One region of the Streptomyces sp. NPDC101234 genome, then DNA from elsewhere that is predicted to be linked to it. Evidence: riboswitches for the same ligand, from Rfam matches in the RefSeq annotation. Region 1 holds a riboswitch; each other region holds the start of a gene.
What was found. Region 1 has a riboswitch for S-adenosylmethionine ahead of thrC (threonine synthase). Riboswitches for the same ligand answer to the same signal wherever they lie in the genome.
Positions count from the first base shown of each region.

Region 1 (9,818 bases):
AGCGGCGGGCCGCGTACTCGCCGCCCAGGGGCTGCACGAAACCGGCCAGCTGCGGCCAGTGCATGTTCAGCAGCGGACGGGCCATCAGCTCGGTGACCCGGCCGCCCTGCCCGGCCGCACCGGCCAGCGGGCGGTCGTACATCGCCTTGACCAGGTCCACGCCGGGGTCGGTCAGCAGCGGGCCGACGATCCCGGAGACGAAGTCGGAGGAGAAGTCCCTCAGATCCGCGTCGATGAAGCAGACGATGTCCCCGGTGGTGACCAGGAGGGAGCGCCAGAGGACCTCGCCCTTGCCGGGGACGGCGGGGATGCGCGGGAGGATCGTGTCGCGGTGGACGACCCGGGCGCCGGCCGCCGCGGCCACGGCCGCCGTGCGGTCCGTGGAGCCGGAGTCGACGACCACGATCTCGTCGACGAGCGGCGCCTGCTGCATCAGGTCGTGGCGGATGATCGCGACGATGTCGCCGACCGTCTCCTCCTCGTTGAGCGCGGGCAGCACGACGGAGACCGACTGCCCGGTGCGCTGCTTGGCGGCGAGTATCCGGTGCAGGGGGCGGTCGCTCACGGACCAGGAGCGGGTGGCCAGCCAGCGCTCGACTTCTTCCAGCACAGTCAGCGGCTCCTCACTGTCACGGTCACACTGCCAAGTGTGATCCATCTCGCGGTACGGACGACTCTCTCAACTGTCCTGGCCTTCGGTTACAGTCTTGAACAACGCCGATGACCATCGCATGTCGTGCGGTCACCGTGCGTTGACAACCGAATACAGCTCATCCAGAGGGGCAGAGGGATACGGCCCGATGAAGCCCCGGCAACCCTCCAGTCGGTACTCGTAGATCCGTCGTCGACCGCTCCGGTCACTGTCGATCGTCCGCGAGGCTCCCGGCTAGGGAAGGTGCCAAATCCGTCTCACGGCGAGATGCGTCGTGAGGAAGATGAGGAGAAAGGGCCTCGCCTCCATGGCTGCGCAGACTGTTGCCACCACCACCGACTCCACGACCGTCGACCTCGGTCCCGCCACGGCCCTGAGCTGCCGCGAGTGCGGTCACCGTGTGCCCCTCGGCCCGGTGTTCGCCTGCGAGGAGTGTTTCGGCCCGCTCGAGATCGCGTACGACTTCTCGGACTACGACACCGAGGAGCTGCGGAAGCAGATCGAGGCGGGACCCGCGAACATCTGGCGCTACGCGCCGCTGCTGCCCGTCCCCGCGGACGTGGCGACCAAGCCGAACATCAACCCCGGCTGGACCAAGCTCGTCAAGGCCGACAACCTGGCGCGGGAACTCGGTGTCACCGGCGGGCTGTACGTGAAGGACGACTCCGGCAACCCGACGCACTCCTTCAAGGACCGGGTCGTCGCCCAGGCCGTCGAGGCCGCGCGCGCCTTCGGCTACACCACGCTCTCCTGCTCCTCCACCGGCAACCTGGCCGGCGCGGTCGGCGCCGCCGCCGCCCGGGCCGGCTTCCGCTCCTGCGTGTTCATCCCGCACGACCTGGAGCAGGGCAAGATCGTCATGGCCGCGATCTACGGCGGCGAGCTCGTCGGCATCGAGGGCAACTACGACGACGTGAACCGCTTCTGCTCCGAGCTGATCGGCGACCCGGCCGGCGAGGGCTGGGGCTTCGTCAACGTCAACCTGCGGCCGTACTACGCGGAGGGCTCCAAGACCCTGGCGTACGAGATCTGCGAGCAGCTCGGCTGGCAGCTCCCGGACCAGCTGGTCATCCCGATCGCCTCCGGCTCGCAGCTCACCAAGGTCGACAAGGGTCTGCAGGAGCTGATCAAGCTCGGGCTCGTCGAGGACAAGCCGTACAAGATCTTCGGTGCGCAGGCGGAGGGGTGCTCGCCGGTGTCGGTGGCCTTCAAGGGGGGCCACGACGTGGTCCGTCCGCAGAAGCCGAACACCATCGCGAAGTCCCTCGCCATCGGCAATCCGGCCGACGGTCCCTATGTCCTCGACATCGCCCGTCGTACGGGTGGTGCGGTGGAGGACGTGACCGACGAGCAGGTCGTCGACGCGATCAAGCTGCTCGCACGGACCGAGGGGATCTTCGCGGAGACCGCCGGCGGTGTGACGGTCGGAGTCACCAAGAAGCTCATCGAGAACGGGCTCATCGACCCGGCGAAGTCGCTTGTCGTACTCAACACCGGTGATGGACTGAAGACGCTGGACGCTGTCGCGGAGACCGGGCTGACGGCGACTATTCGGCCCACTCTCGAGTCGTTCCGTGAGGCCGGGCTGGCCCAGTAGGCAGTCGTCATTCTGCGGGCCGGTCGGGGCTGGTCGCGCCCGCGCGGCGGTAGCCGCACATCGACTCAGTCCCGCGCCCTTGAAGGGGTGCTACAGCTACCGGAGGTTCAAACGTGAGTGTCACCGTTCGCATCCCCACCATCCTGCGCACCTACACCGGTGGCCAGGCCGAAGTCACCGCCGAAGGCGCGAACCTCGGTGAGGTCATCGCCGACCTGGAGCAGAACCACACGGGAATCGCCGCGCGTGTTCTCGACGACCAGGGCAAGCTGCGCCGGTTCGTCAACGTCTACGTGAATGACGACGATGTGCGATTCGAGCAGGGCCTGGAGACGGCCACCCCGGACGGTGCCGGCGTCTCCATCATCCCGGCCGTCGCCGGCGGCTGAGCCGCTGACCTGCCTGACGTGATGGCCGAATGACCGAACATTACCTTCGGTAACAGCCATCACCGATTGTTCATCGGATTGCCCCCTCCGTGAGAGAAGCGGAGGGGGCAATTCTGTGTGGTTGAGCGCGGTAGAGTTGGGGAACACGGTCCCGATCTCCGGGTCGCGGGCCCTGTTATTCGATACCGCTAGCCCGCCAAGAAGTAGCCAAAGTGTGCGGGTTATATGCGGCTTTTGCGGCTTTTATAGGGCCCGACTTGCCCTGAATTCGGCCGAATTCTCGCTACATTCCGGACCCTTCCCGTCCAGAATTCTCGTCCGATTGACCTGTTGCAGACGGCAGTTGGACAGATACATTCAGCCGCGGTCGACGCGTTCCGGCGCACGCCCCCAACCATTGGGGGGTGAGGTCTGACCCGGATCCGCGAAGTGTGGATCTGTGCAAGGGCCAGTAATAGGGGAGTTAGGCATGGCTCAGGGCACCGTCAAGTGGTTCAACGCGGAGAAGGGGTACGGCTTCATCGCGGTCGACGGTGGTGCGGATGTTTTCGTCCACTACAGCGCGATCCAGATGGACGGGTACCGCACCCTGGAAGAGGGTCAGCGAGTCGATTTCGAGATCTCGCAGGGCCAGAAGGGGCCGCAGGCGGACATGGTCCGCTTGGCGACCAGCTGAAGCACGCGCCGACTGACAGCGACGTTCTTCTGTATTTCTTCGAAGGGCTCGTGCCTCCTGGGGCACGAGCCCTTCGGCATGCCCGGCGGCAGCCCGCCGGCGGGCGCTCGGCGGCCCCTCGGCGGCCCTGACTCCAGGGGCCCGATCCCCGGGAGGCGCTTGCACTCGGCATGGGCGAGTGCTAATCATTGGCGTTAGCACTCTGAAGGTGAGAGTGACAAAGAAGGACCGGGTCGGTGAGGCCCGCAGGCCGGGTGGGGCAAAGGAACCCACGGGCCGGTGAGCCGTCCGTCGCGGGCGCGGGCGCGGTCCGAAGACTGACTCACCCCCAGTCCTGGAGGGACCACTTCACATGGCCAAGATCATCGCGTTCGACGAGGAGGCGCGGCGCGGCCTCGAGCGCGGCATGAACCAGCTCGCGGACGCCGTGAAGGTGACGCTCGGCCCCAAGGGCCGCAACGTCGTCCTCGAGAAGAAGTGGGGCGCCCCCACGATCACCAACGATGGTGTGTCCATCGCCAAGGAGATCGAGCTCGAGGACCCGTACGAGAAGATCGGCGCCGAGCTGGTCAAGGAAGTCGCCAAGAAGACGGACGACGTCGCCGGTGACGGTACGACCACCGCGACCGTTCTCGCCCAGGCCCTGGTCCGCGAGGGTCTGCGCAACGTGGCCGCCGGTGCCAACCCGATGGCCCTGAAGCGCGGTATCGAGAAGGCCGTCGAGGCCGTCTCCGGTGCCCTGCTGGAGCAGGCGAAGGATGTCGAGACCAAGGAGCAGATCGCTTCCACGGCCTCCATCTCCGCCGCCGACACCCAGATCGGCGAGCTCATCGCCGAGGCCATGGACAAGGTCGGCAAGGAAGGCGTCATCACCGTCGAGGAGTCCCAGACCTTCGGTCTGGAGCTGGAGCTCACCGAGGGTATGCGCTTCGACAAGGGCTACATCTCGGCGTACTTCGCCACCGACATGGAGCGTATGGAGGCGTCCCTCGACGACCCGTACATCCTGATCGCCAACTCGAAGATCGGCTCCGTCAAGGACCTGCTCCCGCTCCTGGAGAAGGTCATGCAGTCGGGCAAGCCGCTGCTGATCATCGCCGAGGACGTCGAGGGCGAGGCCCTGTCGACCCTGGTCGTCAACAAGATCCGCGGCACCTTCAAGTCCGTCGCCGTCAAGGCCCCGGGCTTCGGCGACCGCCGCAAGGCGATGCTGAACGACATCGCCATCCTCACCGGCGGCGAGGTCATCTCCGAGGAGGTCGGTCTCAAGCTGGAGAACACGACCCTCGACCTGCTGGGCAAGGCCCGCAAGGTGGTCATCACCAAGGACGAGACCACCATCGTCGACGGCGCCGGCTCCTCCGAGCAGGTGCAGGGCCGCGTGAACCAGATCCGCGCCGAGATCGAGAACAGCGACTCGGACTACGACCGCGAGAAGCTCCAGGAGCGCCTGGCCAAGCTCGCCGGTGGCGTCGCCGTCATCAAGGCCGGTGCCGCGACCGAGGTCGAGCTCAAGGAGCGCAAGCACCGCATCGAGGACGCCGTCCGCAACGCGAAGGCGGCCGTCGAGGAGGGCATCGTCGCCGGTGGCGGCGTGGCGCTCATCCAGGCCGCCGCGGTCTTCGAGAAGCTGGAGCTGGAGGGTGACGAGGCGACCGGCGCGCAGGCCGTGAAGCTCGCCCTGGAGGCCCCGCTGAAGCAGATCGCCGTCAACGCCGGCCTCGAAGGCGGCGTCGTGGTGGAGAAGGTCCGCAACCTCACCCCGGGTCACGGCCTCAACGCCGCGACCGGCGAGTACGTCGACCTGGTCGCCGAGGGCATCATCGACCCGGCGAAGGTGACCCGCTCTGCGCTGCAGAACGCCGCCTCCATCGCCGCGCTGTTCCTCACCACCGAGGCCGTCATCGCCGACAAGCCGGAGAAGGCCTCCGCGGCCGCTCCGGGCGGCATGCCGGGCGGTGACATGGACTTCTGATCCGGCAACGGATCGGCTCGTCCTTTCCGAGGGCGGCACCCCCTGCTACGGCGGGGGGTGCCGCCCTCGGGCGTTTCCCCGGCACGGGTCCGTGCGGCACGGGTCCGTGTCCGGTGTCACACGGCATCCGCGCGGAAGCGGGAATGCGCACCTCCGGGCAGTTCGTTGTGCACAGACGCGCACTCGATGCGCGTGCACATACCATCTGGTATTCGCCCCCGGACACACGCCCTACTTCACGAGGAGCCCCCCACGTGACCGTCACCACGCCCCCCGCCTCCCGCGCGGCCGAGATCCTCTCCCGTCCCATCGCCCTCAACGGGCTCACGGTCCCCAACCGGATCGTGATGGCGCCGATGACCCGCCAGTTCAGCCCCGGCGGTGTCCCCGGCGAGGACGTGGTCTCGTACTACTCGCGCCGGGCCGCAGCCGGTGTCGGTCTGATCGTCACCGAGGGGACGTACGTCGGCCACGACTCGGCCGGGCAGAGCAGTCGCATCCCGCGGTTCCACGGCGAGGAGCAGCTGGCGGCCTGGGCGAAGGTCGCCGAGGGCGTGCACGCGGCCGGCGGCACGATCGTCCCGCAGCTGTGGCACATCGGCATGGTCCGCAAGCAGGGCCAGCCGCCGTTCGCGGACGCCCCCGCCGTCGGCCCCTCCGGCATCCGCCTGGACGGGACCGAGGGCGAGGGCAAGGAGATGACCCGTCAGGACCTGGACGACGTCATCCGCGCGTTCGCCGAGGCCGCGGCCGACGCCGAGCGCATCGGCTTCGACGGTGTCGAGCTGCACGGTGCCCACGGCTACCTGCTCGACCAGTTCCTGTGGGCGGGCACCAACCGCCGCGCCGACGCGTACGGCGGCGACCCGGTCGCCCGCACGAAGTTCGCGGCGGAGATCGTGGCCGCCGTACGCGAGTCGGTGTCGCCGGAGTTCCCGGTCATCTTCCGTTACTCGCAGTGGAAGTCCGACAACTACGACGCCCGTCTCGCCGAGACCCCCGAGGAGCTGGAGGCGATCCTCACGCCGCTGGCCGCCGCCGGTGTCGACGTCTTCCACGCCTCGACCCGCCGCTACTGGCTCCCCGAGTTCGAGGGCTCCGACCTCAACCTGGCCGGCTGGACCAAGAAGCTCACCGGAAAGCCCACCATCACCGTCGGCTCGGTCGGCCTCGACGGCGACTTCATCAAGGGCTTCATGGGCGAGGGCTCCCCGGTCAAGAACATCGACGACCTCCTCGACAGCCTGGAGCGCGAGGAGTACGACATGGTGGCCGTCGGCCGCGCCCTCCTCCAGGACCCGGAGTGGGCGTCGAAGGTCCTCGCCGGCCGCACGGACGAACTGACGTCGTACGACGCGGCGGCCCTCAAGACCCTGAGCTGAGCACCTGCAGACGCTGAGCTGAGCACCTGCTCTCACACGAACGGCCGGGACGTCCTGCGTCCCGGCCGTTCGGGGTCTGCCGGCCGACGCCCGCCGCGGTCAGGCGACCGCGGGAGGGCGCCCGATTGATCAGGCGGTTCCTCACGACGACGTCGTCGTTCCGCGAGCCGGGCGCGGCGCGGGGCGCCCGGCCTGTGCGGTCGGCGCGGTCCGCGTTGCAGTGGTCGTAGGAGTTCGCACCCCCGCTGTATACCTGGTCAACCTGAGGGAAGAGCGGCCGGTGGCGGCCCAGCGCAGGGGGGTGCGAGCGGGAGCGCCTCAAGCCCTCGTCGTTACCGTCATCCCCATGAGCCACTCCTTCCGCCCGGCCACCCCCGCCGATCTCGACGCCGTCGTGTCCACTCTGACCAGTGCCTTCCTCCAGGACCCGGTGTGGGGCCCCGTCTTCCCCGACGAGCCCCGGCGGGCCGGGCAGATGACGCAGCTGTGGCGGATCTACGCCGCCTCCGCGCTGCGCTACCCGTGGACGTTCGTGACGCCGGGCGCGGAGGCGGTGGCCGTCTGGATCCCGCCGGGCGGTGTCGAGCTGACCGACGAGGAGGAGCGGGGGCGGGGCGAACTGATGAAGCGGGTCGCCGGGGCCGAGGTGGCGCGGGCGGTCGAGGAGACCGAGGCGGGCTTCGGGGCCGCCCACCCCGAGGAGCCCTTCTACCATCTGACCCTCCTCGCCACCCACGCCGACCACCGGGGCAAGGGGCTCGGCATGGCACTCCTGGCAGACACGCTGGCCCGGCTCGACGCCGTCGGCGCGAACGCGTATCTGGAGTCCACGAACCCCGCCAACGACCGCCGGTACGAGAGCGTGGGCTTCGTCCGGCGGGGCCGGCTCGTCACGCCGGGAGGCCAGACCGTGACCACGATGTGGCGCCCGGCCCGCTGACCGCCAGGTCTGTTTGCCAGGCCCGTCCGGCCGGTCGAGTCCTTCTGGCCGACCGCCCCGGCAGGCTTCTAATCTCACGAAGATGAGGATCCTGCATCTCTCCGACACCCACCTGGACCGCACCGACGCCCCGAACAAGCGCGGCGTCAACGCCACCGCGTCCCTGCGGCTGATGCTCGACGAACTCCGCCACCTCCAGGGCCTCGACGCGGTCGTCGTCACCGGCGACCTCGCGGACGACGGCGCCGTGGAGGCATACACGACCCTGCGCACGCTGATCGGCGCGTATGCGCAGGCCCGTGGCATCCCCGCCATCTACACCACAGGCAACCACGACGAACGCGAGGCCTTCGCCAAGGTGCTGGGCAGCGGGCATCTGGCCGCCGACGGCACCGACCGCGCGGAGCTGGTGTTCGGGCCGGAGGAGCGCGCCGCCGTCAGTTCGGTCGGCGGCCGGCGCTTCGTCACCCTGGACTCGCTCGTGCCCGGGAAGGTCTACGGCCGCCTGGGTACGGCCCAGTTGGAGTGGCTGCGCGAGGTGCTGCGCGGCCCGGCCGAGCGCGGCACGGTCCTCGCCTTCCACCACCCGCCCTTCGCCCTCGGCCTCTCGGCGACCCAGCAGGCCTTCGGGCTCCGTGACCCCGGCGACCTGGCGGCGGTGCTCCGGGGGAGCGACGTACGGGTGATCCTCGCCGGGCACTACCACCTCCAGCTCTTCGGCCTGCTGGAGTCGGTGCCGGTGTGGGTGACGCCCGGGGTCGTCAACCGGATCGACCTGACCGTGGCGGCCGGGGGAGAGCGGGCGGTGCGCGGCGCGTCGGCGTCGCTGGTGGAGCTGGACGGTCCGGCGAGCCCGATGTTCCACACCTTCCACGCGCGGGATCCGCAGGCCCACGAGACGGTCTACGAGATCGACGAGGAGCAGGCCCGGACGTTCGTCGCCGAGCACGGCTGAGGGACGCAACCGCTTCTCCGCTTCCAAGCGACCGCGTTGTCGCAGGTCAGCGCCGCCGTCCCGGAATTAACTTGCTTAACTCAATCAATCGACCTAAGGTTGCTTAAGTCAAGCAGTCAAGATCTCGCTCGTCGAGCCCGTCCGATGGAGGCCCGCTCCCATGTCCGACGCCCTCACCCGACCCGCCGCGGCGGGAACATCCGCCCCGCCGCGGCCGAACGCCGTGGTGGCGGTGCTGGCCCTGGCCGGGATCGTCGTCTCGCTGATGCAGACCCTGGTCATCCCGATCGTCCCGGAACTGCCCACCCTGCTGCACGCCTCGGCCTCGAACACCGTCTGGGCCGTCACCGCCACCCTGCTGGCCGCCGCGGTGGCCACCCCGGTCGTCGGCCGCCTCGGCGACATGATCGGCAAGCGGCGCATGCTCCTGACCAGCATCGTGCTCCTGGTCTCCGGCTCGGTCGTCTGCGCGCTGGCCGACTCCCTGGTCCCGATGATCATCGGCCGTACGCTCCAGGGTCTCGCGGCCGCCGTCGTCCCGCTCGGCATCAGCATCATGCGGGACGCGCTGCCCGCCGACCGGCTGGCCGGCTCGACCGCCCTGATGAGCGCCTCGCTCGGCGTCGGCGGCGCGCTCGGACTGCCCGCCGCGGCCTTCATCGCCGACAAGTGGGACTGGCACATCCTGTTCTGGACCTCGGCCGCCCTGGGCGCCGTCGCCTTCGTCCTGGTCCTCCTCATCGTGCCCGAGTCCAAGGTCCGCACCGGCGGCCGCTTCGACCTCGCCGGAGCGCTCGGCCTGTCCGCCGGTCTGGTCGCGCTGCTGCTCGCCGTCTCCAAGGGCGCCACCTGGGGCTGGACCTCCGGCACCACCCTCGGCCTGGGCACCGCCGCCGTCGTGATCCTGCTCGCCTGGGGCTTCTGGGAGCTGCGCTCCAGGCAGCCGCTGGTCGACCTCCGTACGACCGCCAAGCCGCAGGTCCTCTTCACCAACCTCGCCTCGATCGCCCTCGGCTTCTCGATGTTCGCGATGTCCCTGGTCCTGCCGCAGCTGCTCCAGCTGCCCGAGCAGACCGGCTACGGCCTCGGCAAGTCCATGCTCACCGTCGGCCTCGTCCTCGCCCCCCAGGGCCTGGTGATGATGGCGATGTCCGCCGCCTCCGCCAAGCTCACCCAGGCCAAGGGCCCCAAGATCACCCTGATGATCGGCGCGCTGATCGTCTCCGCCGGCTACGCCCTGAACATCGTCCTG
Region 1 covers NZ_JBIWOA010000013.1:161,887-171,704, forward strand. Annotated here, with positions in the region: gene ACIRR9_RS24475 (glucosyl-3-phosphoglycerate synthase) at 1-610, opposite strand, end outside; SAM riboswitch class I at 768-942, shown strand; gene thrC (threonine synthase) at 960-2,249, shown strand; gene ACIRR9_RS24485 (MoaD/ThiS family protein) at 2,363-2,638, shown strand; gene ACIRR9_RS24490 (cold-shock protein) at 3,108-3,314, shown strand; gene groL (chaperonin GroEL) at 3,667-5,289, shown strand; gene ACIRR9_RS24500 (NADH:flavin oxidoreductase) at 5,544-6,671, shown strand; gene ACIRR9_RS24505 (GNAT family N-acetyltransferase) at 7,018-7,611, shown strand; gene ACIRR9_RS24510 (metallophosphoesterase) at 7,694-8,566, shown strand; gene ACIRR9_RS24515 (MFS transporter) at 8,727-9,818, shown strand, end outside.

Region 2 (9,818 bases), on a different contig from region 1:
CGGTCGACGAGAACGGTGTCGAGCGCAAGATCAAGGGGTCCGAGAAGCTCCGCGCCAAGCTGAGCAACGCCTACTACGGCGAGGACAACCAGATCCCGAAGCCGTCCGTCGAGGAGTACAAGGAGATCACGAGCGGCCACGGCCACCACTGATCGACGCGTCGCCACGCCTCGGTCGAAGGGCCCCCGTCCGGTGTACGGACGGGGGCCCTTCGCCGTGCTCGGAGCTGGATAGGGTGGGGTTCACAACCACTATTCGTTGGTACGACGATCAGGAGCGGCCTTATGAGCGCTGTGACCCCCGCTGGAGGCGACACCGCGGCGGGCCGTTCCTGGCCCGAGGTACTGAACGCGCTGCTGTACGGCAAGGACCAGAGCGCCGACGCCACGGCCTGGGCGATGGACCAGATCATGCGCGGCCAGGCGACCGACGCGCAGATCGCGGGCTTCGTCGTCGCCCTGCGGGCGAAGGGCGAGACGGTCGAGGAGATCAACGGCCTCGTCCGCACGATGTACGAGCACGCCAACGTCATCGAGGTGCCGGGCCGCACCGTCGACATCGTCGGTACCGGCGGTGACGGCGCGAAGACGGTGAACATCTCGACGATGTCGGCGCTGGTGGTGGCCGGCACGGGGGCGAAGGTCGTCAAGCACGGCAACCGCGCGGCCTCCTCCGCGTCCGGGGCCTCCGACGTCCTGGAGAAGCTGGGCGTCAACCTCGACCTGACCCCGCAGCGGGTCGCCGAGGTCGCCGAGGAGGCCGGCATCACCTTCTGCTTCGCCATCAAGTTCCACCCGGCGCTGCGCTACGCGGGCGCCGCGCGCGGCCAGTTGGGCATCCGCACGGTGTTCAACATCCTCGGCCCGCTGACCAACCCCGCCCGGGTGCGGGCCCAGGCGGTCGGCGTCGCGGACCCGCGCATGGCCCCTGTCGTCGCGGGCGTCTTCGCGGAACGCGGCAACTCCTCCCTGGTCTTCCGCGGCGACGACGGTCTCGACGAACTGACGACGACCGCCACGTCCCGGGTCTGGATCGTCCGCGACGGCAAGGTCACGGAGGAGACCTTCGACCCGAGGGACGTCGGCATCGACCTGGTCCCGGTGGAGGCGCTCAGGGGTGGCGACCCGTCGTACAACGCGGAGGTCGCCCGCAGACTCCTGGACGGCGAGACCGGCCCGGTACGGGACGCGGTACTGCTGAACTCGGCGGCGGCCCTGGTCGCCCTGGACCCGGGCGCCGGGACCCTGGCCGAACAGCTCCGCGCCGGTATGGACCGGGCGGCGGAGTCCATCGACTCGGGCGCGGCCAAGCGGGCACTGGAGCGCTGGGCAGCGGCGACGCACAAGTAGGGGCCGCGGCCGCCGGGCTGAGGCGCGGTCCGGCACCGCCGGACCGCGCCGTCGCGGCTGATCGCCGTCTCGGCGGAGAAAAGAGAAACTCCCCGTCCCGTCATCCGGACAGGAGTTGCGCGGCGGCGATCACTTCCCGTACGTTTCCATCCAGGTCATGAGTGACAGTCATGAGGCCCCGGCCGACTGTCCGGCAACCCTCCGTCCGTGGCGGGGTGCCCCGGGTGAAGACCAGGTCGTAGGCAGCGAGGTCTACGGCAAGCGCGGACCCCTCGACACACCAGGGGTCCTGGTCGTACGAGGGAGCCTTCTGTGAGCAAGCGAATGCGATAGGGCGTCGAGCCCCGCCTCCGCGTACCTCTTTTTTCGCCCTTCCCCGTGCCGTCGACACACCGTCCGGCACGGCGGTCCCGCGCACCCTCACAGGAGTTCCGCCATGTCCGTCTCCACCGCTGCCTCCGGCCAGACCATTTGTGCCCCGCTGCCCGTTCTGGGACGAGATGTCACCGTCCCGCTCGTCACCGGCGGCGAGGTCACCTACGCCGCCCTCGACTACGCGGCGAGCGCCCCCGCCCTCCAGCGGGTCTGGGACGACGTGGCGGCGTACGCCCCCTACTACGGCAGCGTCCACCGCGGCGCCGGCTATCTCTCCCAGCTGTCCACGGACCTCTTCGAGAACGCCCGCCGGACCGTCGCCGGGTTCCTCGACTGCCGCCCCGACGACCAGCTGGTCTTCACCCGCTCGACGACGGACTCCCTGAACCTCCTGGCCCGCGCCCTCCCCGCCGACTGCCAGGTCTTCGTCTTCGAGACCGAGCACCACGCCTCCCTGCTGCCCTGGCAGGACGCCCGGGTCAGCTACCTCGACGCCCCGCGCACCCCGCGGCAGGCGGTGGAGACCCTGGAGCGCGCGCTGGCCGACCGCGACCCGTACGGTCCGGCCCTGGTCTGTGTCACCGGCGCCTCCAACGTCACCGGCGAGCTGTGGCCCGTACGGGAACTCGCGGCCGCCGCCCACGCGCACGGCGCCCGGATCGTCCTGGACGCCGCCCAGCTGGCCCCCCACCACCCGGTGTCCGTGCAGGACCTGGACGTCGACTGGATCGCGTTCTCCGGCCACAAGCTGTACGCCCCCTTCGGCTCCGGCGTCCTGGCCGGCCGCGCCGACTGGCTGCAGGCGGCCGAGCCGTACCTCGCGGGCGGCGGCGCCAGCCGCAGGGTCACCCGGCGCGAGGACGGGGGAGTGGCCGTGGAGTGGCATGAGAGCGCCGCCCGGCACGAGGCGGGCTCGCCCAACGTCATCGGTGCCTACTCCATCGCCTCCGCCTGCAAGGCGCTGACCGAAGCCGGCTTCGACACCCTGGTCGCCCGCGAGCGGTACCTGATCGAGAAGGTGCGGTCCGGTCTGGCCGAGGTCCCGGAGGTCCGGATCCTCTCCCTCTTCGGCGACGACGCCCCGCGCGTCGGTGTCATCTCCTTCGTCGTCGAGGGCTGGAACAGCTCCCACTTCGCCGCCGCCCTCTCCGCCGAGTACGGCATCGGCGTCCGCGACGGCCTCTTCTGCGCCCACCCGCTGGTCCGCACCCTGCTCGGCTCCGACCCCCAGACCCAGGGCGAGTGCGGGGCACCGGAGGCGGCACCGGGCGAGAAGTCCCTGAACGCGATCCGGGTGAGCTTCGGCGCGGGCACGCCGGATGAGCACGTCGAGCGCTTCGTCAACGCGGTGAAGGAACTCGTCCGCAACGGCGCGAAGTGGAACTACCGTACGGAGGACGGCCGTTGCGTACCGGCCGTCTGACGTACTGAAGCCCGGCCGCGCGTATACGCTCCTCTCGGCGGCACTACGGAGGGCAGGGGGAGCACGGGGTGCGGGAGCTGCGGGACACGGATCCTCGGACCGTCGGTCCCTACGAGGTCCGGGGCAGACTCGGATCCGGCGGCATGGGCGAGGTGTACCTCGCCGAGGCACGCGGTGGCCTGCGGCTCGCGGTGAAGGTGGTGCGGGCCGAGTACGCGGAGGACCGCACCTTCCGGGCCCGGTTCCGGCACGAGGTGCGGGCCGCGCAGACCGTCGGCGGGGCGGGGACCTACACCGCGCGGGTCGTGGACGCGGACACCGAGGCATCCCGCCCGTGGATGGCCACCGAGTACGTGGACGGGCCGAACCTGCGGGACGCGATCCTCGACGGCGGCCCCCTGCCCGGCGACGCGGTACGGCTGCTCGCGGCCGCGCTCGCCGAGGCGCTGGCCGCGATCCACGCCAGGGGCCTGGTGCACCGGGACCTCAAACCCTCCAACATCCTGCTGGCGGCGGACGGCCCCCGGGTCATCGACTTCGGGATCGTCCGGGCCCTGGAGGGGACGGCGCTGACCCGGACCGGGGTGATCGTCGGGTCGGTCGGCTATGTCTCGCCCGAGCAGATCCGCAACGGCGCCCGGGTGGGACCCGCCAGTGACGTCTTCTCGCTGGGCGCGGTCCTCGCGTACGCCGCCGGCGGGCGGGAGCCCTTCGGCGAGGGCCAGGACTCGGTCGTACTGCTGCGGATCCTGACCGGGGACGTCGACCTGTCCGCCGTACCGAAGGACCGTCTGGCGCTCGTGGAGTCGTGTCTGCGCGACGATCCCGGGGCGCGGCCGGCACCCGCCGACGTGGTCGCGGCGGTGGGGCACACGGCGGACAGTCTGCGAAAGGGGCTGCGGGCGGGCTGGTACACGGGCGGCCCGCCGACAGAGCGGGGAATCCCGGACAGCGGCGCGCGCTGGATGCCGGAGGACGGCTCGGGGGAGCGGGACAGCCGGGTCGAGTACATGGCGCCGGTGACGGTCACGGACACCCCCACGGTCACCTCGGAGGACCCCGCCCCGCCTTCCCGGCGACGCCTGCTGGCGGCCCTGGCGGGCGGTACGGCACTCGTGGCGGCCGGGAGTGTCGGCGGGTGGCTGTGGCTGCGGGACTCCTCCAGGAGCACGGGCCTGGTGGTCCGGGGAGGGAGCGGAGGCAAGGGCACGGTCTCGTCGGCGGCGGCCGAGGTGGGCTGGCAGTGCCGGGTCCAGGGGCTCGGCGGCCGCCGCGGCCCGTGCGCGGCGGTGTCGCCGGACGGGCGCCTGGTGTACGTCGGCGGGGCGGACGGCTCGCTGCACGGGCTGGAGCTGAACGGCCGTCCCCTCTGGAGCACCCCGCTGGGCGGCCCGGTGATGCCCCCGCTCGCCACCGCCGACGGCGCGTACTGCCTGCTTTTCGACGACCGGGAGGGCTCCACCAGGCTCTGTGCGCTCGGCCGGGACGGCAGGGTGCGCTGGACCAGGCCGCTCGCCGGGAGCAGCCAGTTCCCGGTGGCCGCGGGCGAGCTGGTCCTGGTGTCCTACGGCTCGACGGACGCGGGCGGGGTGCGCGCCTACGCCCCCGACGGCGGCGTGGCCTGGTCCGCGCCGACCGGGCCCGCGCCCACCGGCGAGCCCATGGTGGCGGGCGGGGTGGTGTACGTCGGTACGTTCGGGGACCGGCTGCAGGCTCTGGACGCGAAGACCGGGAAACGGCTCTGGGCGACGGCCGCCGGCAGCGACACCGGCCGGCCCACGCCGGTCGGGGACGTCCTGGTGGTCGGGTCGGGCGGCGAGCAGATGCTGCACGGCATCAGCCGGGCGGGCAAGGCGCTCTGGAACCGGGCCGGCAACGAACTGCCGAGTGCGAGCCGCTATTTCACGAGCGTGGCCTTCGGCGGCCTGGCCGTCACCGCGAGCGCCTTCGAGCTGTTCGCCCTGGACCCGGCCGACGGATCGAAGGCGTGGACCTTCGCGCTCACCGACGAGGGCACCCAGTACAGCGACCCCACGGTCGCGGGCGACACCCTCTATGTACGCCAGGGCTCGACGCTCTACGGCGTGAACCGCAAGGGCAGGCGCACCTGGCGGAAGCGCGTCGAGGGCGGGGCGTCCGTCGGCACCCAGAGCCCGGTCGTCCGCGACGGCCGGATCTACGTCGCGACCGCCGACGGCATCACCGTCCTCGCCCTCGGGGACTAGGACCTGTCCGGCCGGACAGGTCCTAGCTGTCCAGCCCGATGGCGAACGCGGCCTCCAGGTCGTGCTGGGAGTACGTGCGGAACGCGACGTGCGTGTCCGTCGCCTCCACGCCCTGGATCTTGCTGATCCGCCCGGGGATGACCTCCGCCAGGTCCTCGTGCTGCTGGACCCGGACCATGGCGATCAGGTCGTACGTACCGGTGACGGAGAAGACCTCGCTGACACTCTCCAGCCCGGCGATCTGTTCCGCGATCTCGGGGATCCGGTCCACGCTGGTCTTGATGAGGACGATCGCGGTGATCACGGCTGGTTCTCTCCCTCGGGTGCCGGGGCTCGGGCGGTCCTCACTTTAGTCCTACGGCCGTAGCGGACCCACGCGTAGCCGAAGCCGAGCCCGAAACCGACCAGGTGGGCGAGGTAGGCCACACCCGGTCCGGCGGCGGCCTGCCCCAGGGCCAGCCACTGCAGCGCCGCCCAGAACGGGAGCACCACCCAGGCCGGGAAACGCAGGGGCAGGAAGAGGAGGAAGGGGAGAAGACTGGTCACGCGAGCGCTGGGGAACAGGTACAGGAACGCTCCGAGGACCGCCGAGATCGCCCCGGAGGCCCCCACCAGCGACTGCTGGGAGGCGGCATTGGCGGCCGCGTAGCCGAGCAGCGCGAGATAGCCGCAGCCGACGTAGAAGAAGGTGAACGCCACGCGGCCCATCCGCTCCTCCGTCATCGCCCCGAAGACGAAGAGGAAGAGCATGTTGCCGAGCAGGTGCACCCAGCTGCCGTGGATGAACAGCGCCGTGGCCGGGGTGAGCGCCTCCCGCGCCGGTCCGTCGAACAGCTCGGCGGGGACCACCCCCCAGTGGCGGAAATACGCCCGCTGGGCGGCGGCCAGGGTCTCCCCGGTGCCGTAGGACGGCGTCAGGCCGGAAGCAGGGCCGAGTACGAAGATCAGGCAGCACACGGCGATGAGGGTGTACGTCATGGGCGCCGACGTGTTCCTCAGGCTCCGCAGGGCCCGGCCGGCCGTCGTGTTCCAGTTGCCGATCATGGACATAGAGCATGGCGTAACGGGACGCACCGGCGCAGATCGCCTCGCCGCCGTGGACAGGCGGGCGTCGAGTACCCGCCAGGCCGTAGGGTTACGAGCCACACGCGTCGGGACGGCGCGTCACGGACACTAGAAGGAAGCGAACAGTCACGATGACGGTTCCCCTGCCGACCGCCACGACGCGGTGGCGCTGCACACTCTGCGGCAACCTCACGCGCTTCGACGTGACCCGCTCGTCGAAGGTCGTCGAGTACGTCCACCTCGACCTGGCCGGGGAGGCCAAGGTCGAGGAGCGCGAGGTGGTCAGTGAGACCATCGAGTCGGTGCGCTGCCGCTGGTGCAACGCGGTGGACCAGGTGGAACTCGTGGACAGGCCGGGCGCCGACTCCTGAGACCGGGAGGCGGCCCCGCACAGGTGATGGGGTGTGACGGATGGTGGAGACCACAGGCGGGGGGCCGGGCGACGGCACCGCCGAGGTGCTTGACCGTCCGTTGCCCGACGGCGTGCGACGGCGGGTCGTACAGATCGTGTCGGAGGGCTTCGGCGGGCTGACGATCGCCGAACTCCCCGCACAGCTGCGGCAGTACGCGCGCTTCGCCCCGAACCGTCGGGCCAAGTTCGCCGGGAACGCGATGGCGGCCGCGCTGGAGACGGACACCCTCTTCCGGCAGCGGATCGGGGAGAAGCTGAGAGAGGCCCAGCCGGAACTCGCAGGCGCCCTCGACTCCGGCTCCCCGCCCCCGGCCGCGGACCCGCTCGATGTGGCGGCCGCGGCCTATGTACTGCGCCCCACGGGCTGGGTGAAGCTCGTCGCGGCGGCCGGCGAGGAGGCCCAGCGGGCCGACGCCGAGCGCGCCGACGAGGAGAGCCGCGCCGAGCTGGAGCGGCTGCACGAGGAGCTCGACCGGGCCCGGGAGCAGACCCGTTTCGAGACGGAGCGGCTGCGCGTCGAGCTGGACGCGGCGAAGAAGGAAGCGGACTCGCTGCACCGCAAGCTCCGTGCCGCCCTCAGTGACGTCAAGCGCGGCGAGGCCGCCCTGCGCAAGCTGCAGGGCGAGATGGAGGCGGGGCGGGCCGAGGGGCAGGCCCAGGTGTCCGCCGCCGAGAGCGAGAGCCGGCGGCTCAAGGCCCGGCTCGGCGAGGTCGAGGCCGCCCTGGAGGCCAGCCGCCGGGCCGCCCGCGAGGGACGCAGCCTCGAGGACATGCGGCTGCGGCTGCTGCTCGACACCGTTCTCGACTCGGCCCAGGGGCTGCGCCGCGAGCTGGCGTTGCCGCCGGTGTCGCTGCGGCCGGCCGACACCGTGGACGCGGTCGAACCGGGACGGATGACCCCGAAGGACATCGCCGCCCGTGCGCTGTCCGAGCATGATCCCGCCATCCTCGACCAGCTGCTCGCCCTGCCGCAGGCGCATCTGGTCGTCGACGGCTACAACGTGACCAAGACCGGTTATCCGCAGATGCCGCTGGAGAAGCAGCGGCTACGGTTGCTCGGTCAGCTCTCCCAGCTCGCCGCGCAGACCGGCGCGGAGGTCACGTGTGTCTTCGACGGTGCCGAACTGGTCGCGCCGGTGCTGCTCGCCCCGCCGCGCGGCGTCCGGGTGCTGTTCTCGAAGCCGGGTGTCACGGCGGACGAGCTGATCCGTCAGCTGGTGCGGGCCGAGCCGCCGGGCCGTCCGGTGATCGTCGCCTCGACCGACCGCGAGGTCGCCGACGGGGTCGCCAAGGCGGGTGCCCGACCGGTGGCTTCTGCGATGCTTCTGAAGCGACTGTCCTGAACGTTCAATTCGCATACGCAATGCCCGAATTGACCGATGCGTCGAGCAACGTTGGGTCAATCAAACGTCACGGCACGTTAGTTATGTGCAAAGAGTGTGTTGCGTGACCAGATTTTTGGCTGTTGGGATTTGAACTGATCACAAGAAGGTCACTAGGGTCTGGCCTCGAACCTCCACACGGGTGATCACTCAAACGAAGGAGCCCGTCTCCGTGGCGTCCCATCGTCGACCCAAGCAGCCGAGTCGCGCGCGCGTGACCGTGCTGACCACCGCAGCCGCCGCTGCCGTCGTCCTCAGTGCCAACGCCGCCAACGCGGCGCCCAGTGAGAAGCTGAGCAAGGACGAGGTCAAGGCCAAGGTCGACAAGCTCTACGAGGAGGCCGAGCAGGCCACCGAGAAGCTCGATGGCGCCAAGGACAAGCAGCAGAAGCTGCAGAAGGAGATATCCACGATCCAGGACAACGTGGCCCGTGGACAGGAAGACCTCAACAAGCTGCGCGACAGCCTCGGTTCGCTGGCCACCGCGCAGTACCGCTCCGGCGGCATAGACCCGTCCGTCCAGCTCTTCCTCTCGTCCAACCCGGACGACTACCTCGACAAGGCCTCCACGCTCGACCAGTTGAGCAGCCAGCAGGTCGAGGCCCTGAAGAAGATCCAGGACAAACAGCGCGAACTCGCCCAGGAGCGGGCAGAGGCCTCCGACAAGCTCAAGGACCTCTCCGCCACCCGCACCGAGCTGGCCAAGCAGAAGACCGCCGTCCAGGGCAAGCTCGCCGACGCGCAGAAGCTGCTCAACACCCTGACGGCCAAGGAGAAGGCCGCCCTGGACGCCGAGCAGGCCCAGGCCGCCAGCCGCTCCACCGCCCGCGTGGACCTCGGCAACACGGGCTCCGCCTCCAGCCGGGCCGCCGCGGCCTTCACCGCCGCCCAGGGTGTGATCGGCTCGCCGTACGTCTACGGCGCCTCCGGCCCCTCCTCGTTCGACTGCTCGGGCCTGACCTCCTGGGCCTACGCCCAGGCCGGCGTCACCATCCCGCGCACCTCCGAGGCGCAGGCCAACGCCGGCACCCGCATCTACAGCGCGAGCGACCTCAAGGTCGGCGACCTGGTCATCTTCTTCGGCGACTACCACCACGTCGGCCTCTACGCCGGCAACGGCCAGGTGCTGCACGCCCCGCACACCGGCGCCGTGGTCCGCTACGAGGCGATGAGCGACATGACCTTCGAGTTCGGCGTCCGGATCTGACCTCCGCCGAGACTCCGAGGCCGCTCAAGATCACGACATGGGGTCGTCCGAACGGGCGAACCGCGTCGGCCTGATGTGACCCCCGCCCCGCCCCTGACCTGCGTCGGAGGCGGGGCATCGTGTTGTGCGCCCAGGGCGAGCCTTTGGCCGTTGCGCGGCCGCGCGGCTAGCATCGCCGCGTCCAGCGACGGAAGTCGTCGGACCTACCGCCGGACGGGCGGGAAGTCACGCCTGCGGAGGCTGTGTGAGACCGACCCACACGGGTCGGCAGCGGCCTGTGAAACAGGAACCCGCGGTGGCGCCGCTGAGCGGTGCGGACCGGAATCCGCTGCCCTGGGCAGGGGAGGACGTCAATGTCCGGCGCGTTTCCCCCGGTGCCG
Region 2 covers NZ_JBIWOA010000004.1:136,725-146,542, forward strand. Annotated here, with positions in the region: gene ACIRR9_RS09155 (cytochrome bc complex cytochrome b subunit) at 1-152, shown strand, start outside; gene trpD (anthranilate phosphoribosyltransferase) at 285-1,349, shown strand; SAM riboswitch class IV at 1,503-1,619, shown strand; gene ACIRR9_RS09165 (aminotransferase class V-fold PLP-dependent enzyme) at 1,786-3,147, shown strand; gene ACIRR9_RS09170 (PQQ-binding-like beta-propeller repeat protein) at 3,216-5,372, shown strand; gene ACIRR9_RS09175 (Lrp/AsnC family transcriptional regulator) at 5,395-5,676, opposite strand; gene ACIRR9_RS09180 (rhomboid family intramembrane serine protease) at 5,673-6,416, opposite strand; gene ACIRR9_RS09185 (hypothetical protein) at 6,569-6,808, shown strand; gene ACIRR9_RS09190 (NYN domain-containing protein) at 6,849-8,192, shown strand; gene ACIRR9_RS09195 (NlpC/P60 family protein) at 8,404-9,438, shown strand.
Region 2: another riboswitch for S-adenosylmethionine. It lies ahead of ACIRR9_RS09165 (aminotransferase class V-fold PLP-dependent enzyme); the one in region 1 lies ahead of thrC (threonine synthase).

Region 3 (9,818 bases), on a different contig from region 1:
TTGAGTGCGGCCTCGTTGGCCTTGCCGACGCTGCTGATCGCGTCGACCTGTCCGGACTGGAGGCTGCCGGCCCGCACGCCCGCCTCCGGCACCACCTTGAACACCAGCTTGTCCAGGTAGGCCTCGCCCTTCTTGGACCACAGCGCGGATCCCCAGGCGTACCCGGTCCGCCTGGCGAGGGTGATCGACTGGTTCTGCACATACTGCTTCAGCACGAACGGCCCGGACCCGACGATCCCGTCACTGCACTTCTGCTGCGGGGTCTTCCGCACGCTCGCGGACGACTCGATGCCCAGCGTGTGGGTCGAAGTCGCTTGCAGGAACTGGGCGTTGGGCTGCTTGAAGGTCACCTTGACGGTGAGCGGGTCGATCACGGTGGTGCTCTGGACGCCGCTGAGGTAGCCCTCGGCAAGGGTGCCGAGGGCGCCGAGCTTCGGTACCGCGTCGAAGTTGTCCTTCACCACCTGCGCGGTCAGCTCGGACCCGTCGCTGAAGGTGACGCCCGAGCGGAGGTGGAACGTGAACCGGGTGGCGTCGGAGTTGATGTCCCAGCTCTTGGCCAGCCACGGCACGATCTTGCCGGTCGCGGGGTCCTGGTCGGTGAGGGAGTCCACGATCTGGCGGACCGAGTAGATGGTGTCGTTGCTGCCGACCTGCTGCGGATCCACGCAGCCGGCGTCGGAGCCCACCGCGAAGGTCAGCGTGCCGCCGGACTTCGGCCGGCCGCTGCCGCTGCCGGAACCGCCGTCGCCCGACCCGCAGGCGGTCAGCAGAACACTGGTGGTCAACAGGGCGGCCAGCGGCGCCCGACGGGATGGTCTGAGAATCGGAAGTGCAGTCACGGGAGGGCTTTCTCCTACTCGTGTCACCAGGCACCGGGTGCCGGGCGTCGGGGGAGCGCGGCACGGCCGTGCACGGCCGTGCATGGGCGTGCATGGGCGTGCGGGCCCAGGGGCCTTCGAGGGGGTGGGTGGTGCCTTATGCGGTCGGTCGACGAAGGCCGGTCGGCAGGGAAGGCCGAACCGGGTCGGCCGACACGGTGGCCGGTCGGTCCGTCGTCGTCAGCCGACGGCAGGCGGGCTCGTCAGCGACAGGTGATCGCGCGACAGAGACAGCTCGTCGAGCGCTTGAGATCGATGTGGCGTCGGCGGGAGAGCCGGGAGAACGGCATGGCGCCGGCGAAGGAGGCAGCCACGTCACCGCTGTGCCGCATACCGGTCCCTCCCCGTCTCCGGCCCCGCCACCGGGGCCACGCGCTTGCGGGGATCATCGGTGATCCCGCCGGGCTTTCACCTGGAGCACCCCACCGCGCGGGAGGGTTGCCGGTCAGCGAGCCAGGGCTTGACGCTGACACTCAATGCCGGTCGCGATGGTACGGAGCGGTTTTGTCGTACGTCAATGCCAGCCCCCGCAGGCCCAGTTCGACGAACCGGACGCTCGACCCCTTCCGAGTGGGCCGCCACGCCGGCCGGTTCGACCTGACCTGTCGCTGATCCCCGTCTCGTCGCGGGCAGCTACCCGTCGCCCGCCCCGGCCCTTCGGCGGGATTCGGAAGGAAACATATGACGGTGGATGGTTTATCAACGCCGCCACCCTGCTGGAGTCGCTGCGCGTCGACGCCGGCGTACTGGGACCCTCCGGCATCCGGCCGTGACCCGCTGACGGCGATGTGGGCGACAGCACGCCGATCGCCCACCCGTCCGCCGCCCGCATCCCACCGTCGGACTTCGCCGCCCCGCCACCGGTGGCGGGGCACGGACACGCGCGCATAGTCTCGCGGCCATGGCAGAGATGTTTGCGGACGTCCGGCTGTTCGGCCCGCCGGTGACCGACGGCGAGTACATCGCGTTGAGCGAGCGCGAGATCGTGCATCTGCACGAGTACACGCGGATCTACGCCGTGCCAGGCCTCTATGAACATGTCGTCCAGGAACGGCTGCAGTGCAGATCACCGCAGGTCGCGGCGGAGGGCCTGCTGCGCGCGGTCGCCCGCCTCGGCCTGGAGCCGGGCCCGCTGACGGTCCTCGACATCGGCGCCGGCACGGGCCTGGTCGGTGAACTCGTACGTCGTGGTGGCGTCGGCCGGGTCGTCGGGGTCGACCCGCTGCCGGCGGCACGCCGGGCGAGTCTGCGCGACCGGCCAGGTGTCTACGCCGACTACGTGGTCGGTGACTTCCTGCTCGGCGACGCACTCGGTGAGTCCCTGCGCCCTTACGCGTTCGGGGGACTGGTGTCGGCCGGCGCGTTCGGAGGTACGCACGCCACACCGCAGGAGCTCGAGAACGCCCTCGAGGTCCTGTCGCCCGGCGCGCCCGTGGCCTTCACGATCGACGAGCGGTGGATGGACGCATCGGATCCGGACGGGTTCGGAGCCGCCGTCGAGCGGCTGGTGGCCGGCGGAGGGCTCACTGTGCTGGAGCGAACGCGGTTCCAGCACAGGGTGACGACGACCGGCGAGCCGATCTTCTATCAGCTCGTCGTGGGCCGGACCGGGTGATGCGTGGCAGGGAGCGGTTCGGCGAGACGCCGACCGCGGTGCGCCGCTTCCTTGAGGAGTACGTCCACGGCAACCCGGTGACGGCCGGTTATCTGGCCGTCCTGCTGGCCACCCACGCCTGGCTCGTGACGGCCTCGGCCCCCACGCGCCGCCGCCTGCTGGAGACGGTGAGCACCAACGTCGACAATCTTCCCCGGCATCCGTTCCTCGCCCTGGCGGGCAGCGCGCTCTTCTTCGACGGGACACTGACCCAAGTGAAGTCCCTTTACTTCGTGGGGACTTTGATCACGTTGGGGGCCGGCACAGCTGTCTGTCTGGCCCTCCTGGAACGCCGCTACGGCGCGTTACGGGCGTTCGGCGTCTTTGCCGTCGGCCATGTGCTGGCAACCGCGCTGACCGCCGTCTTCATCGTGGCCGCCGTGGTCCGCGGCTGGTATCCGGCCGGCGTCCGGGACGCCCTGGACTACGGCATCAGCTACGGCGCCGAGGCGGCCCTGGCGGCCGGAGTCGTGGTGTTCCTCACGTCGGTGCGGCGGATCGCGGCGATCACTGCGGTGGTGGCATGGCCCGTCATCGGCGCCGACTTCAGCCGTGGTCTGCCGGACTTCACCACGATCGGCCACCTTCTGGCCGCGGCCATCGGCTTCGCTCTCGCAACAACCCTGCGCCACAGGCTCCCCACGCCCGCGGGGATGGTCCCTCCGCCCGGCCCGTCGCTGTGACGGCCTGGGAGGACACCGGCCGGGGTGCGTGACGTCCCTGCGAATGCCGGGTGCGCGGAAGCCGACGCCCGGCCGGCGTGTGCCCGCGAACGCCGACGAGGGGCCGGGCTGCCTCCTCGGGAGGCCTCCGGCCGTTCACGTCGGCCGCACGCCGGACGGGCGCCGACCGGGGGTCAGCGGAAGTCGACGTCGGCGACGCTGACGAAGAACTCGCCGACGAAGTCGTGCCCGGCGTCGCCGCCGCCCCAGATGTTGACGATCGCGTGCCGTCCCCGGCGGTTCACCAGCGCCTCGGTGGTGTACTGCAGTTCCTGGTCGCCGTGAGTGCCACCGCCGTGGTGCTCGACCATGAAGGGAGTCGGCTCCAGTACGTCCCAGGAGATGCGCTGAGCGGGGTCCCAGCCCTCTTTGGTGATGAACCACTGGTGCGTCCACTTCGGGCCCATGTGGTTCTGCCGGTAGTTGTACGTGAAGGTGTGCCGGCCGTCGACGGCTTGCAGCGTGCTGATCGGCCAGTCACCGTGGCCGTCGCCGCCCGCCAGGTCCAGGCCCTTGAAAGCCGGGTTCGCCGCCGAGGCCACATCGGCGTCCTGGAAGAACTTCCGGTACTCCAGGTAGCCGCGTTCCTCGTTCCACGGCGGATCGGCGACCGTGCCGGGAGGCACCACCTCCTGCCAGGTGGTGGACGTGTTCAGCCGGCGTGCTTCCTGGCAGATCCGCGCGTCGTCCTGGTCGCGGATCGCCCGGATGGCCCGGCTGACCGGGAACTCCAGGCTCCCGTGCCGCTCCCGGCCGCCCTCTGCACTCTCCGCGGCACGTCGGGGGATGAACTGCTTGTAGGGCTGGGAGGTGGACGTGTCGACGGTGACCTCGTTCGTGAACGGTCCCCAGGGGCCGTCGGCGTGCCGGGCCCGGATCTTCACCCGGTACTGGCCGGCCGGAGTCTCCCCGAGGCACACCCAGTGCCGGTTCGCCGCCTGCCAGTGCGGGTACCACGTCGCCCAGTACACGTCCACCGTCTGCGCGGGCCGCCCGTCCAGCCAGACCTCGTAGTGGTGCGGGTAGGCCGGCTGGCCGTTGTTCCAGTCGGGCGGCTGCGTCTCGCCCTGGTCGGGGGCGTTCTGGCCGATCTGCCAGGTGAGGGAAATACCCTCGAGCTTGGTGTCACCGTCGTCGCGGTAGGTCGCGTCCGCACGCAGGTCTTCCGGGTAGGGCTGCATCCGCGTACTCCTCCAGTCGCACAGAACGAGTGATCTCGCGACCCGCGTCGCAAGACGCCACGAAACCACTCAAATGTCACTACTCACTGTATTTGCGCATATGCATTCTGCAAGTGACGGGGTTGGTGCCGCGGTGCCACCACCGTCACCGCGGCCAGGCTCGACGGGCTCCTCCGGCGGGCAACGGCCCGTCACGCGGCGGCCGTCCGCAGCGAGGTCAGGCGTGCCAGCTCCTCCTTCGAGAGCCGCAGCGCGTCGGCCGCCATGTTCTGCGCGAGGTGGCCCGGATCGCCGGTCCCCGGAATCGCCAGCACATGCGGTCCCTGCTGCAAGGTCCAGGCCAGCCGGACCTGCGCGGGGGACGCACCGTGCGCACGGGCGACCGCGCACACCTCCTCGCTGTCACCGGCGGCCGGACCCGCCTCGCGGCCGGCACCGGCGATCGCGAAGAAGGGAACGAAGGCGAGGCCGAGTTCACCACAGAGCCGCAGAAGTGCCCGGTCCTCGCCCGCCGCACCGATCCCGTACGGGTTCTGCACGCAGACGACCGGGGCGATGGCCCGGGCCTCGGCCAGTTGCCGGCACGTGACGTTGGAGACGCCGAGGTGACGGATCAGCCCGGCGTCACGCAGCTCGGCCAACGCTCCGAAGTGCTCGCTGATCGATCCGGTCCGTCGGCTCGGCGGTACCCGCAGATTCACCACATCCAGGTGATCGCGGCCGAGTTGGCGCAGGTTCTCCTCGACCTGGCCGCGCAGCTGCTCCGGAGCGGCCCACCACCACGCGCCCGAGGGATCGCGGCCCGGCCAGACCTTGGTGGCGATGACCAGGTCCTCCGGGTACGGCGCCAGTGCCCGGTTGACCAGTTCGTTGGCGGAGCGCGTCGCGGAGAAGTAGAACGCGGCGGTGTCGATGTGATTCACGCCGAGTTCGACCGCCCGCCGGAGCACGCCGATCGACTGCTCGCGGTCGCGCGGCACACCGCGGTCGAAGGGTGCGGTGCCCGTCAGGCACATCGCGCCGAACCCGACACGGTTGACGGTCAGGTCGTCGAGTCGCCAAGTTCCGGCGGCTGCTGTGGTGTTCGTCTGTGAGCTCATGACATGGCTCTCCTCTTGCGGGTCGGGAAACGAGGAACCGACGGGTGGGCGCGGCGGGTTCGGGCCGCCCGGTGGGGCGAGCGCCGCAAACCGGGCCCGCCGGTACCGGGGCGGGACCCCGGGCATGAAAAAAGCCTCCCCGGCGGATCGGAATCCGCGCCGAGAAGGCTCTGCTGCTGGGCAACATTCTAGCAGGGAGGGGTACTTGAAGCGTCAGCCACCAGGTCATCGGACACGGGGGCCACGGGACAGGTGCCCGGGGCCCCGCTCGACTCCGCCCCGACCGGAACGGTGAGGTCAGCGGACGGCCGCTCGCAGCGCCGCCTCGATTGCGGCTATCTGTTCCTCGCCGACGATTCGGGCACCCCGCGCCCGACCGTGCTCTTCCACGGCGGATACGACTCCACCCTCGAGGAGGACTACTTCGCGCCGGCCGCGGGTGCGCTGCGGCGTGGCTACAACGTCATCGCGTTCGACGGCCCCGGCCAGGGCAGCACCGTCCGCGGGCAGGGCCTGCACTTCCGCCCGGACTGGGAGGCCGTGGTCACCCCCGTGGTCGATTTCGCGCTCACCGTGCCCGCGGTGGACGCCGAGCGACTCGTGCTGATCGGTATGAGCCTCGGCGGCTACCTCGCCGCGCGGGCGGCCGCCTTCGAGCACCGCCTCGTCGCGTGCGTGCTGTACGACGGCGTCTACGACTTCCACGAGGCCGTGGCCGCAACCGCCGACCGGGCCGCTTCGACGCCCGGCGGTATGGAGACGCTGATGGCGCAGAACACCATGGTGCGATGGGTGGTGCGCAACGGCCGGTGGACCCTCGGCGCGTCCGGCATCGACGAGTTGGTCAGGGCGGCCGAGGCGTACACCATGGAGGGTGTCGCGGACCGCATCACCTGCCCGACGCTGGTGCTCGAAGCCGAGAACGACCAGTTCTCCAAGGGGCAGCCGCAGCGTCTCCTGGCTGAGCTGACCTGCGAGAAGGAGCTGATCTCCGTCCGGGAGGACGAGCCCGCCGGCTAGGGCCGTCCTGCTGCACGGTGCCGCCGGACACCCCGTCCGGCGGCACCGTAATGTGCGCGGCCAGAAGTGTCACATTAGATCTTGCAGGCTCAATTTTTATTGTTGCGAAGTTCCGTCTTGTTCTTGCGCGCTCATATCGCCGATATTACGGTCCCCTTGCGTCATCAGCACCCCCTGGCTCCCCCACCTCTCTGGCGGTGTCGACGGAGCAATTCCGGCATTTCATGACGTAAGGAGTGGTAAGTGCTCCATTCCATCCGAGATCTGAGACGTGTCCTCGTCTGGGCGGTCAGCACCGCGATGGTGGCCACGGTCGGCGTCTTCGTCCTGGCCGTCCAACCGGCGTGGGCGGCGGCCGCCGCCACCGGCGGCAGCGGCGCGAGCCTGCCGTACGTCGAGGTGCAGGCGGAGAGCTCCGCCACCAACGGCACGATCATCGGACCGAGTTACACCCAGGGCCAGCTGGCCGACGAGGCGTCGTACCGCAAGGCGACGACGCTTCAGGGCACCGGCGAGTACGTCACGTTCACCACGCCGGTGGCGACCAACTCGATCAACTTCCGGTACAGCATCCCCGACACCTCGGGCGGCTCGGTCTACACCGCCGCGCTGTCCCTGTACGTCAACGGCGTCAAGCAGCCCGACTTCACCCTGACCAACGCCTACAGCTGGTACTACGGCAGCTACCCCTTCACCAACACCCCGGGCAGCAACCCGCACCACTTCTTCGACGAGGCCCACCGTCTGTTCTCCACCACCTATCCGGCGGGCACGACCTTCAAGCTGCAGATCGACTCGGGGGACACCGCCTCCTCGTACACGATCGACTTCGCCGACTTCGAGCAGGTCGGCGCCGCGCTGACCGCGCCCTCCGGGTCGGTGACGGTGACCAGCAAGGGCGCCGACCCGACCGGTGCGACCGATGCGACCAGCGCGTTCAACGCCGCGATCAGCGCGGCCGGCCCCGGCGGCACCGTGTGGATCCCGCCGGGCACCTACAACATCCCCGGCCACATCAGCGTCAACGGCGTCACGATCGCCGGCGCCGGCATGTGGTACTCGACCGTCACCGGCGCCGCACCCGGCTTCTACGGCAACTCCGCACCCTCGCCGAGCACCGGCGTGCACCTGCGGAACTTCGCGGTCTTCGGCGATGTGCAGGAGCGCGACGACAGCGCCCAGGTCAACGGCATCGGCGGCGCGATGAGCAACTCGACGGTCTCCAACCTGTGGATCGACCACATGAAGGTCGGCGCCTGGATGGACGGGCCGATGGACGGGCTGACGTTCAGCGGCATGCGCATCCGGGACACCACCGCGGACGGCATCAACTTCCACGGCGGTGTCACCAACTCCAAGGTGACCGACAGCGACATCCGCAACACCGGCGACGACGGGATCGCCACCTGGGCGGACTCCGCCATCGGAGCCGACGCCCACGACACGATCTCCGACAACACCGTGTCCCTGCAGATCCTCGCCAACGGCATAGCGATCTACGGCGGCCACGACAACACCGTCAGCGGCAACCGGGTGGTGGACAGCGGCATCACCCAGGGCGGCGGCATCCACGTCGGTCAGCGTTTCTCGTCGACGCCGGTCGGCACCACCACCATCTCCGACAACACCATGGTCCGGGACGGCAGCCTCGACCCGAACTGGCAGTTCGGCGTGGGCGCGTTGTGGTTCGACGGCAGCCAGGGCGCGATCACCGGTCCCATCGACGTGACCAACGCGCTGATCCAGCAGAGTCCCTACGAAGCCGTCCAGTGGGTCGAGGGCACCATCAGCGGCGTCAACCTCGACAACGTGACCATCGCCGGCACCGGAACCTTCGCCCTGCAGGAACAGACCGGCGGCGCGGCCAAGTTCACCAACGTCACGGCCACCGGCGTCGGTTACTCCTCACCGGTGTACAGCTGCTCGGTCGGGAGCTTCACGGTGACCGACGGCGGCGGCAACTCCGGCATCAGCGGCACACCGTACTGCGGAGGCTGGCCGGCCCCGGTCTACCCGCCCTACCCGTCCGAAGGCGTGTCGGCCACCCCCGGCGCGCTCAACTTCGGTTCGGTCCCGACCGGTTCGACCAGCGACGCACAGACCGTGACCGTCTCCAACCCGACCAACACCACCGCCTCCGTCTCGTCCGTCTCCACCAGCGGCGACTACTCCCAGATCAATACCTGCGGCTCGTCGATCGCGGCGAACGGATCGTGCACCGTCAGCGTGAAGTTCGCGCCGACGGCGACCGGCAGCCGTAGCGGCGCGCTGACCGTCAACGCGGGCGGGATCATCAACACGGTCAGCCTCTCCGGCACCGGCACCGCGCCGGGCCCGGTGCTGAACACCGACCCGGCGAGCCTGTCCTTCGCCGCCACGGTGGTCGGCTCCTCGGCCACCGCGCAGACGGTGAAGGTGACGAACTCCGGCACCACCTCGGCGACCGTCTCGGGCGTCTCTGCGACCGGTGACTTCAGCCAGACCAACAACTGCGCCACCCTCGCGGTCGGTGCGTCCTGCACGGTGACCGTCGGGTTCAAGCCCACCACCGGCGGCTCCCGCACCGGCAACCTGACCGTCACCAGCAACGCCAACAACAGCCCGACCGTCGTCACCCTGGCCGGCAGCGGCATCGACAGCACCACCAATATCGCCGCCGGTCGGCCGGCGTCGGCGAGTTCGAGCAACAGCCCGTACGTCGCCTCGAACCTCACCGACCCGGACGCCTCGACGTACTGGGAGAGCACGAACGGTTCGTTCCCGCAGTGGGCCCAGGTCGACCTCGGCCAGAACTACAGCGTCGGCAAGGTCGTGCTCGAGCTCCCGCCGGCGACGGCCTGGTCGGCCCGCACCCAGACGCTGTCGGTGCAGGGATCCACGGACGGCTCCAGCTTCTCCACGATCAAGGCGTCGGCCGGGTACACATTCGACCCGAACGCCAACGGCAACACGGTGACCATCACGTTCAGTGCCGCCACGGCGCGCTACGTGCGGGTGAACATCACCGCCAACACCGGGTGGAATGCCGCCCAGTTGTCGGACTTCGAGGTGTTCCCCAGCGACGGCGGCTCCTCGCCGGCGACCTTGTCGGCCAGCCCGACGTCGCTGTCGTATCCCACCCAGGCGCTCAACACCGCCAGCAGTGCGCAGACGGTCACGGTGACCAACACCGGTACCGCGGCCGCGACCGTCTCCGGTATCTCCGTCACCGGTGACTTCTCGCAGACCAACACCTGCGGGACGTCGATCGCGGCAGGGGC
Region 3 covers NZ_JBIWOA010000009.1:104,096-113,913, forward strand. Annotated here, with positions in the region: gene ACIRR9_RS18320 (ABC transporter substrate-binding protein) at 1-842, opposite strand, end outside; SAM riboswitch class IV at 1,249-1,362, opposite strand; gene ACIRR9_RS18325 (hypothetical protein) at 1,783-2,496, shown strand; gene ACIRR9_RS18330 (rhomboid-like protein) at 2,496-3,218, shown strand; gene ACIRR9_RS18335 (lytic polysaccharide monooxygenase auxiliary activity family 9 protein) at 3,392-4,438, opposite strand; gene ACIRR9_RS18340 (aldo/keto reductase) at 4,630-5,538, opposite strand; gene ACIRR9_RS18345 (alpha/beta hydrolase family protein) at 5,830-6,558, shown strand; gene ACIRR9_RS18350 (choice-of-anchor D domain-containing protein) at 6,802-9,818, shown strand, end outside.
Region 3: another riboswitch for S-adenosylmethionine. It lies ahead of ACIRR9_RS18320 (ABC transporter substrate-binding protein); the one in region 1 lies ahead of thrC (threonine synthase).